2 regions of the Rugamonas sp. GW822-FHT03B10 genome follow, and region 2 is predicted to be linked to the other one. Evidence: predicted binding sites of a transcription regulator. Region 2 holds the regulator's gene; the other holds the start of a gene.
The links. The regulator HrcA, encoded in region 2, represses chaperone genes, less so after heat shock. The targets are predictions, from matches to a motif close to TTAGCACTCNNNNNNNNNGAGTGCTAA.
Positions count from the first base shown of each region.

Region 1 (4,207 bases), on a different contig from region 2:
GGCCAAGGGCGGCGTGCTGGCCGCCATCGCGCGCGTGCGCCCGGTGCCCGTGTACTTCATCGGCATCGGCGAGAAGATTGAAGACTTGCAGCCCTTCGTGGCGGCCGATTTTGTCGAAGCCCTGCTCGGATAAGCCTATGATTGAATTCCAGAACGTCACCAAACAATATTCCCCCGACGCCACCGCGCTCAGCGGCGTGTCGCTGACGGTAGAGAAAGGCGAACTGGTCTTCCTGGCCGGCCCCTCGGGCGCCGGCAAATCCACCCTGCTGAAGATGATCGCGGCCATGGAGCGCCCCAGCGCCGGCCGCGTGCTGGTCAACGGCCAGGACGTGGGCCGCATCAAGCCGGCCGGCCTGCCGTTCCTGCGCCGCAACCTGGGCCTGATCTTCCAGCAGCAGCGCCTGCTGACCGACCGTTCCGTGCTCGACAACGTGATGCTGCCGCTGCTGGTGACGGGCGCGCCGCGCGCGGCCGCCGAGCAGCGCGCCCGCGCCGCGCTCGACAAGGTCGGCTTGCTGGACCGGGCGCTGGGCCAGCCGCTGGCCCTGTCGGGCGGCGAGCAGCAGCGCGTGTCGATCGCGCGCGCCATCGTCAACCGGCCCCAGATCATCCTGGCCGACGAGCCGACGGCCAACCTCGACCGCGCCAGCGCCAACCAGGTGCTCGACGCGCTCAAGGCCTTCCATTCCGTGGGCGTGACCTGCCTGATCTCCAGCCACGACGAGCAGATGCTGGACGCGGCCGCCCGCGTGATCCACCTCCACCATGGCCGCGTGGACGGCCAGCCCGACGCGGGAGCGCAAGCATGAGCAACTGGTTACGGCAACACGGCTTCGCGCTGGCGGCGGCCCTGGTCCACGTGCGCCGCGCGCCCGGCAGCTTCCTGTTCAACATCGTCGTGGTGGCCATCGCGCTGGCGCTGCCGTTCGCCGGCGTGACCCTGCTCGACAACGTGCGCCCCATGTCCGAGCAGCTGTCGGTCGATCCCGAGGTCAGCGTGTTCCTCAAGCAGGACCTGGCGCGCGCCGACGCCGAGGCGATGGCGGCCACGCTGCGCCAGCTGGTGGCCGACAAGCAAGCCAAAATCATCTTCACCGCGCGCGAGAAGGCGCTCGAGAACCTGAAGACCAAGAGCGGCCTGTCCGACGTGCTCGGCACGCTGGGCGAGAACCCGCTGCCCGACAGCTACGTGCTCAAGCTCGACGCGTTCCGCAACGCCCAGGCCGGCGGCGACGTCGACGCGCTGGCCGACCAGATCCGCGCCCTGCCCGGCGTGGACACGGTGCAGGTCGATTCGGCCTGGGTCAAGCGGCTGGCCGCGCTGATCAAGGTGCTGCGGCTGGCCCTGCTGCTCTTGGCCGCCACGCTGGGCACGGTGGTGGTGGCCGTCGTGTTCAACACCATCCGGCTGCAGGTGATGACGCAGCGCGACGAGATCATCGTCTCCAAGCTGATCGGCGCCACCGACGCCTTCATCCACCGCCCGTTCTATTACACGGGCGCCCTGCTGGGCCTGTGCGCGGGCGCCGTGGCGCTGGGCGCCGTGGCGCTGGCGCTGCGCCCGCTCAACACGGCCATCGCCGAGTTCGCCCGCCTGTACGCGTCCGAGTTCCAGCTCACGCCGCTGCCGCCGCTGGCCATCGCCGCCCTGCTGGCCGTGTCGGCCGGGCTGGGGCTGGTGGGCGCCGTGCTGTCCGTGCAGCGCCACCTGTCGCGCCTCGACTGAAGCGGGCGGCCGCGCCCGCCCGGCCACGCAATGCCCCAACCGTGCGTTCGCGCACGGTTTTTCTCGCCGCACCGGCCTACAATTAAGTTCCGCTTAAGCTCGCCACCGCATGCTGATCGCGTCGTCAGCTGCGGTGTGTTGCCATTGTGAATGTGACGCCCACATCCCGCGCCGGCCCGTGCCGGCGCGGGATACGCAAACGCCATGAAGCGCTGAAAAACGATAGTATTTTTACTATCAAAGCGATTATGGATGGCGATTGGCACTCATCGACGGAGAGTGCTAATATACGAAACATCGTGGGGCCGGATATTCTTTGAAGCAATTTCTTAGCGCAAGAATGACCGGCATCCTCAAGCATGACCGCAGCGGGTAACAAACGGTAACTTCGGATGTGAACAGCCCGGCTGCATGGCACATTGACACTTAGCAATATCAGCTAGCGAGGAATTACATGAATATGATGTCCGCACCGAACGCGTTGGTCCCGGCCACCAACCGTGCTCTGGGCCTCGGGTTCACTGGCAACCTGGGCAACCTGGACGCCTATATCTCGGCCGTCAATCGCCTGCCGATGCTGTCGCACGACGACGAAGTCTCGCTGGCGCGCCGCCTGAAGGAAAAGAACGACCTGGGCGCAGCCCAGGAGCTGGTGCTGTCGCACCTGCGCCTGGTGGTGTCGATCGCGCGCGGCTACCTCGGCTACGGCCTGCCGCACGCCGACCTGATCCAGGAGGGCAACATCGGCCTGATGAAGGCCGTCAAGCGCTTCGACCCCGACCAGGGCGTGCGGCTGGTGTCGTACGCCATGCACTGGATCAAGGCCGAGATGCACGAGTACATCCTCAAGAACTGGCGTCTGGTCAAGGTGGCCACCACCAAGGCCCAGCGCAAGCTGTTCTTCAACCTGCGCAGCCACAAGCAGGGCCTGGACGCGATGACGCCGTCGCAGATCGATGGCCTGGCCAAATTGCTGGACGTGAAGCGCGAGGAAGTGATCGAGATGGAAACCCGTCTGAGCGGCCGCGACATCGCGCTCGAATCGCCGACCGACGACGAGGACGACAAGTTCGCGCCGATCGCCTACCTGTCGTCCGAACAGAGCGAGCCGACCCGCGTGCTGGAAGCGGAGCAGGTCACGCGCCTGCAGTCGGAAGGGCTGGAGACGGCGCTCGGCAAGCTCGATCCGCGCTCGCGCCGCATCGTCGAAGCGCGCTGGCTGGCCAACGACGACGGCTCCGGCGCCACGCTGCACACGCTGGCCGACGAGTTCGGCGTGTCGGCCGAGCGCATCCGCCAGATCGAATCGGCCGCGCTCAAGAAGATGAAAGGCGCGCTGGCCGCCTACGTGTAAGGCCCGCCGGCCGCAGCGCCCGCCACCATGCCGCCCCGCGTCCGCGCCGGGCGGCATTTTTTCTGGCGCGGCGCGCGCTGCGTGTACCATGACCGACGCGCCGTCGACAGGCGGCGCCGTCCGTGCGCCGCCGGCGCGCGGCATTTGTTACTCTCGATTTGTTAGTCTCGTCGCCTTCCTGATTGAAAGGATACGCATGAACAGCAAGTTGTCGCGCCGTCGCTGGTGCCATTTTTCCCTGCTGCTGGCCCTGGCCGGCTGCGGCGCGCGCGCCAGCGACGGCGCGCCGCCCGCGCCGCCCGCCCCCGCCAACCTGACCGTCGCCCTGACCCAGGGCCAGAGCGCCACCGTGGCGCCGGGCACCGTGCTGCGGCTCGAACGGGTCAACGACAGCCGCTGCCGCGTGGGCGCCGTGTGCGTGTGGGCCGGCTACATCAGCTACACCTTCACCCTCACCAAGGGCGGCGCCAGCGCCAGCTTCGTGCTGGCGGCCGACATGCCCGGCGCCAGCACGACCGCGAGCCAGAACGGCCTGACCTTCACCCTGCTCGGCGTGGACCCGGACAGCGTGCCGCACATGAAGGCGCCGGTGCCCGACTACCGGGTCAGCGTGCGCGTGACCGGACTAAGGGCCAATTAAGAATCGGTGAAGATACTGGCAACACTTTCCACATCCAACAGGGAGACATCATGCAAGGCTGGATACGCGCCAACAAAGGGTTCCTGCTGTTCCTCACGCTGTTCGGCATCTTCCGCACGGCCGTGGCGGACTGGAATCCGATCCCGTCGGCCTCCATGCATCCCAACCTGCTGGAAGGCGACGTGGTGCTGGTCAACCGCCTGGCCTACAACGTCAAGCTGCCGCTGACCGACATCGTGCTCGGCCACACGGGCGAGCCGCAACGCGGCGACATCGTCACCTTCAGCTCGCCCCAGGACGGCACGCGCCTGATCAAGCGCCTGATCGCCGTGCCCGGCGACCGGGTCGAAATGCGCGACGAGCAGCTGATCATCAACGGCCAGCCGGCCAGCTACGCCGTGCTCGGCGACGGCCACGAGACGGTGGGCGCGGCCGGCACGCTGCGCACGGTGCGGCTGCGCGAAACCATGGCGGCCGGCGCGGC
Region 1 covers NZ_JBXANP010000004.1:190,910-195,116, forward strand. Annotated here, with positions in the region: gene ftsY (signal recognition particle-docking protein FtsY) at 1-133, shown strand, start outside; gene AC1RQG_RS08895 (cell division ATP-binding protein FtsE) at 138-812, shown strand; gene ftsX (permease-like cell division protein FtsX) at 809-1,729, shown strand; gene rpoH (RNA polymerase sigma factor RpoH) at 2,190-3,083, shown strand; gene AC1RQG_RS08910 (hypothetical protein) at 3,280-3,723, shown strand; gene lepB (signal peptidase I) at 3,774-4,207, shown strand, end outside.
Region 1: the regulator HrcA is predicted to act here: its motif matches at 1,989-2,015, upstream of rpoH (RNA polymerase sigma factor RpoH).

Region 2 (4,207 bases):
GAACACGGACGGCTTGGACAATGCCGGCGGCGACGCGGTGGGACGCTGGGCGACGGTGGCCGGCGCGGCGCGCAGCGCCATCGGGCGGGCCGCGCCGTCGAGCACGATGGCGGGGCAGGCCGGCGCCTGCGTGAGCACGCGCGCGATGGCCGCGCCATCCTCGCCCAGCACGACGTACGATGTGAACGGCGCGCCGTCGCCCGTGGGCGGTACGGCGGCGCAGGCGGCCAGCAGCAGCGGGGCGGCCAGCGCGGCCAGACGGCGGAATAGGGTGGACGGCACGGCAACTCCTGAGTGATGGTGGCGCAAATTTACCACGCCTGCCCGGCGCGGCGATTGGTGCGACAATACGGCCTTCCTCATCATCACTGTCGCGCCATGCCCGTCATCCGCCCGCAAGCCCTGCTGTTCGACCTCGACGACACCCTGTGGCCGATCGCGCCCGTGATCGCGCAGGCCGAGCTGGTGCTGCACGCCTGGCTGGACGAGCACGCGCCGGCCGTGGCCCGGCAATTCTCGATCGCCGAGCTGCGCGAGCGCCGCATGGCCCTGCTGGCGCGGCGCCCGGAACTGATCGTCGATCTGGCCCAGCTGCGCCGGGTGGGGCTGGAGGAAGCGTTCGCGCTGGCCGGCGCCGACGTGCGCCACATCGACGGCGCCATCCGCACCTTCCTCGGCGCCCGCAACGCCGTCACGCCCTACGACGACGTGCTGCCGGCGCTGGCCCGCCTGCGCGCGCGCTGGCGGCTGGGCACCATCACCAACGGCAACGCGGACCTGCAGGCGATCGGCCTGGCCCATCATTTCGAGGCCACGCTGGCCGCGCCGCAGTTCGGCCGCGCCAAGCCCGACCCGTCCATTTTCCTGGCCGGCTGCGCGGCGCTGGGCGTGGCGCCCGAGGCGGCCGTCTACGTGGGCGATGACCTCAAACTCGACGTGATCGGCGCCCAGCAGGCCGGGATGCGGGCCGTGTGGCTCAACCGTGGCGGCAGCCGCGCGCACGAGGAACTGGGCGTGGCGCCCGACGCCATCTGCGCCACGCTGGACGAATTGGAAACGTGGCTGCTTGACCAACTTGCCGCCGAATGATGGCGCAAGCACGCCGCGAGCGTGCATAATAAGCGGGTGACCCAGCTTGTGGCCGGCCCGCGCCGGCATAGAGAAATATGCAACTCGATACCCGCGCCCAAACCCTGCTCAAAGCCCTGATCGAGCGTTACATCGCCGATGGCCAGCCGGTCGGTTCGCGAGCGCTGTCCAAGATCTCCGGCCTCGACCTGTCGCCGGCCACCATCCGCAACATCATGGCCGACCTGGAGGAGCTCGGGTACGTGGCCAGCCCCCACACCTCGGCCGGACGCGTGCCCACGCCGCGCGGCTACCGCATCTTCGTCGACACGCTGCTGACCGTGCAGCAGCTCGACGAGCACGCCGTGGAGGCGCGCATGCGCCTGCAGGCGCCGCAGCCGCAGAAGATGATCACCAACGCGGCCCAGATGCTGTCGTCGCTGTCGCAGTTCGCCGGCGTGGTGCTGAGCCCGCGGCGCGAATCGGTGTTCCAGCAGATCGAATTCCTGCGCCTGTCGGAAAAGCGCATCCTGCTGGTGATCGTCGGCCCCACGGGCGACGTGCAGAACCGGCTGCTGCTGACGGACGTGGACTACACGCCGGCCCAGCTGACCCAGTCGGCCAACTACATCAACCAGAACTACGGCGGGCTGGCGTTCGACGAGGTGCACCACCGGCTGCAGGGCGAGCTGCGCCAGCTGCGCGACGACATGGGCCGGCTGATGCAGGCGGCCGTGGAGGCGGGCAGCGAAGCGATGGCCGACGATTCGGACGACATGGTGATCGCCGGCGAGCGCAACCTGCTGTCGGTGAGCGACCTGTCGTCGAACATGACGTCGCTGCGCCAGATGTTCGACATGTTCGAGCAGAAGACGGGGCTGATGCAATTGCTCGACGTGTCGAGCAAGGCCAGCGGCGTGCAGATCTACATCGGCGGCGAATCGAACCTGGTGCCGATGGACGAGATGAGCGTGGTGACGGCGCCGTACATGGCCAACGGCAAGATCGTCGGCACGCTCGGTGTGATCGGCCCCACCCGCATGGCCTACGAGCGCGTGATTCCGATCGTGGACATCACGGCCAAGCTGCTGTCGAACGCGCTCAGCCACCATTGAAGAATAGGACAGGGCGCTAAAACGTCGTTCCCGCGCAGGCGGGAACCCATACCGAGCGTCTGAGCACGCGACCTATGGATTCCCGCGTGCGCGGGAATGACGATGGGGGTGGGTCCGAGTTCCCGTTAGTGCTTGTGCGGGCAGGCCGTCTTGACGCAGTTGCCGTAGATGGCCAGCGCGTGCTCGGCGATCTTGAAGCCGCGCTCCTCGGCGATCTTCTGCTGGCGCTGCTCGATCTCGTCGTCGAAGAACTCTTCCACCCGGCCGCAGTCCAGGCATACGAGGTGGTCGTGGTGCGAACCTTCGTTCAGCTCGAAAATGGCCTTGCCCGTCTCGAAATGGTTGCGGTTGAGCAGACCGGCCTGCTCGAACTGCGTCAGCACGCGGTAGACGGTGGCCAGGCCCACATCCATGTTGTCAGCCAGTAATATTTTATAGACATCTTCGGCCGTCAGATGGCGTACCGGGCTGCTTTGAAAAATATCCAGGATCTTAAGGCGGGGCAGGGTGGCTTTCAGGCCGCTGGCCTTGAGGTCGGTAGGATTGTTACTCATGTTTGTTACTCGGATGTGGGTCATGTGCTTTATGATATAGCGTTTTGGCACTTCCGCTCAATTCAATTGAGGACACTTATGCGCGTCACCCAGGCTTTATCGCAGTCTTTGTTGCACCGAATTTCACGCCGCGCGCCCCTGCTGGCGGCCGCCGTTTGCGTCGCGCTGGCCACCTCCGGCTGCGCCACCCGCAGCGCGCTGGGCGAAAAACTGAGCGATGCCAAGCACGAGAGCGCCCCCGTGGCGGCCGATGGCGCGCAGACCACCACCATCACCAAGTTCCAGAAGTTCATGTGGTTCTTCTCGCCGTACCGCCCCGACATCCAGCAGGGTAACTTTGTCTCGGAAGAAATGTTGGCGCAATTGAAAATCGGCATGACGCGCGAGCAGGTGCGCTTCATCTTCGGCACCTCGCTGGCGGCCGACATCTTCCACGCCGACCGCTGGGACTACCCGTTCCGCCTGGCCAAGGGCAACGGCGAGATCACCACCAGCCGCGTGACCGTGTTCTTCAAGGATGGCAAGGTCGACCACTATGAGGGCGGCCATCTGCCGACCGAGAAGGAATACATCGCCCGCATCGCCGGCCCGGCCCCCGTCATCAAAGAAGACCCGCCGGCCACCAAGCAGTAATTGAACCGTTTTCACTGACAGAGCACAGAGCATGAATCCATTGAATATCGCCATCGCCGGCGCCGGCGGCCGCATGGGCCACATCCTGATCGAAACCATCCTGCAAACGCCGGACGCCCGCCTGGCCGGCGCGCTCGACCGCGCCGGTTCGCCCGGCCTGGGCGGCGACGCGGCCGCCTTCCTGGGCCAGACCAGCGGCGTGGCGATCGAATCGGACCTGGCCAAGGGCCTGGCCGGCGCCCAGTTCCTGATCGACTTCACCCGCCCGGAAGGCACGCTGGCCCACCTGGCCTACTGCGCCGAGCATGGCATCAAGATGATCATCGGCACCACCGGCTTCGACGAGGCCGGCAAGGCCGCCATCGCCGCCGCCGCCAAGAAGACCGCCATCGTGTTCGCGCCCAACATGAGCGTGGGCGTGAACGTCACGCTCAAGCTGCTGCAGCAGGCCGCCAAGGCGCTGGCCGTCGGCTACGACATCGAAGTGATCGAGGCGCACCACCGCCACAAGGTCGATGCGCCGTCCGGCACCGCGCTGAAGATGGGCGAGGTGATCGCCGACGCGCTGGGCCGCGACCTCAAGGAATGCGCCGTCTACGCGCGCGAAGGCGTGACGGGCGAGCGCGACCCGTCCTCGATCGGTTTCGCCACCATCCGCGGCGGCGACATCGTGGGCGACCACACCGTGCTGTTCGCCGGCACCGGCGAGCGCATCGAGATCAGCCACAAGTCCAGCAGCCGCGTCACCTACGCCCACGGCGCGCTGCGCGCGGCCCGCTTCCTGGCCGACAAGGCCACCGGCCTGTACGACATGAACGACGTGCTGTCGCTCAACGA
Region 2 covers NZ_JBXANP010000007.1:123,026-127,232, forward strand. Annotated here, with positions in the region: gene AC1RQG_RS13655 (metallophosphoesterase family protein) at 1-282, opposite strand, end outside; gene AC1RQG_RS13660 (HAD family hydrolase) at 379-1,089, shown strand; gene hrcA (heat-inducible transcriptional repressor HrcA) at 1,167-2,183, shown strand; gene fur (ferric iron uptake transcriptional regulator) at 2,309-2,737, opposite strand; gene AC1RQG_RS13675 (outer membrane protein assembly factor BamE) at 2,849-3,370, shown strand; gene dapB (4-hydroxy-tetrahydrodipicolinate reductase) at 3,402-4,207, shown strand, end outside.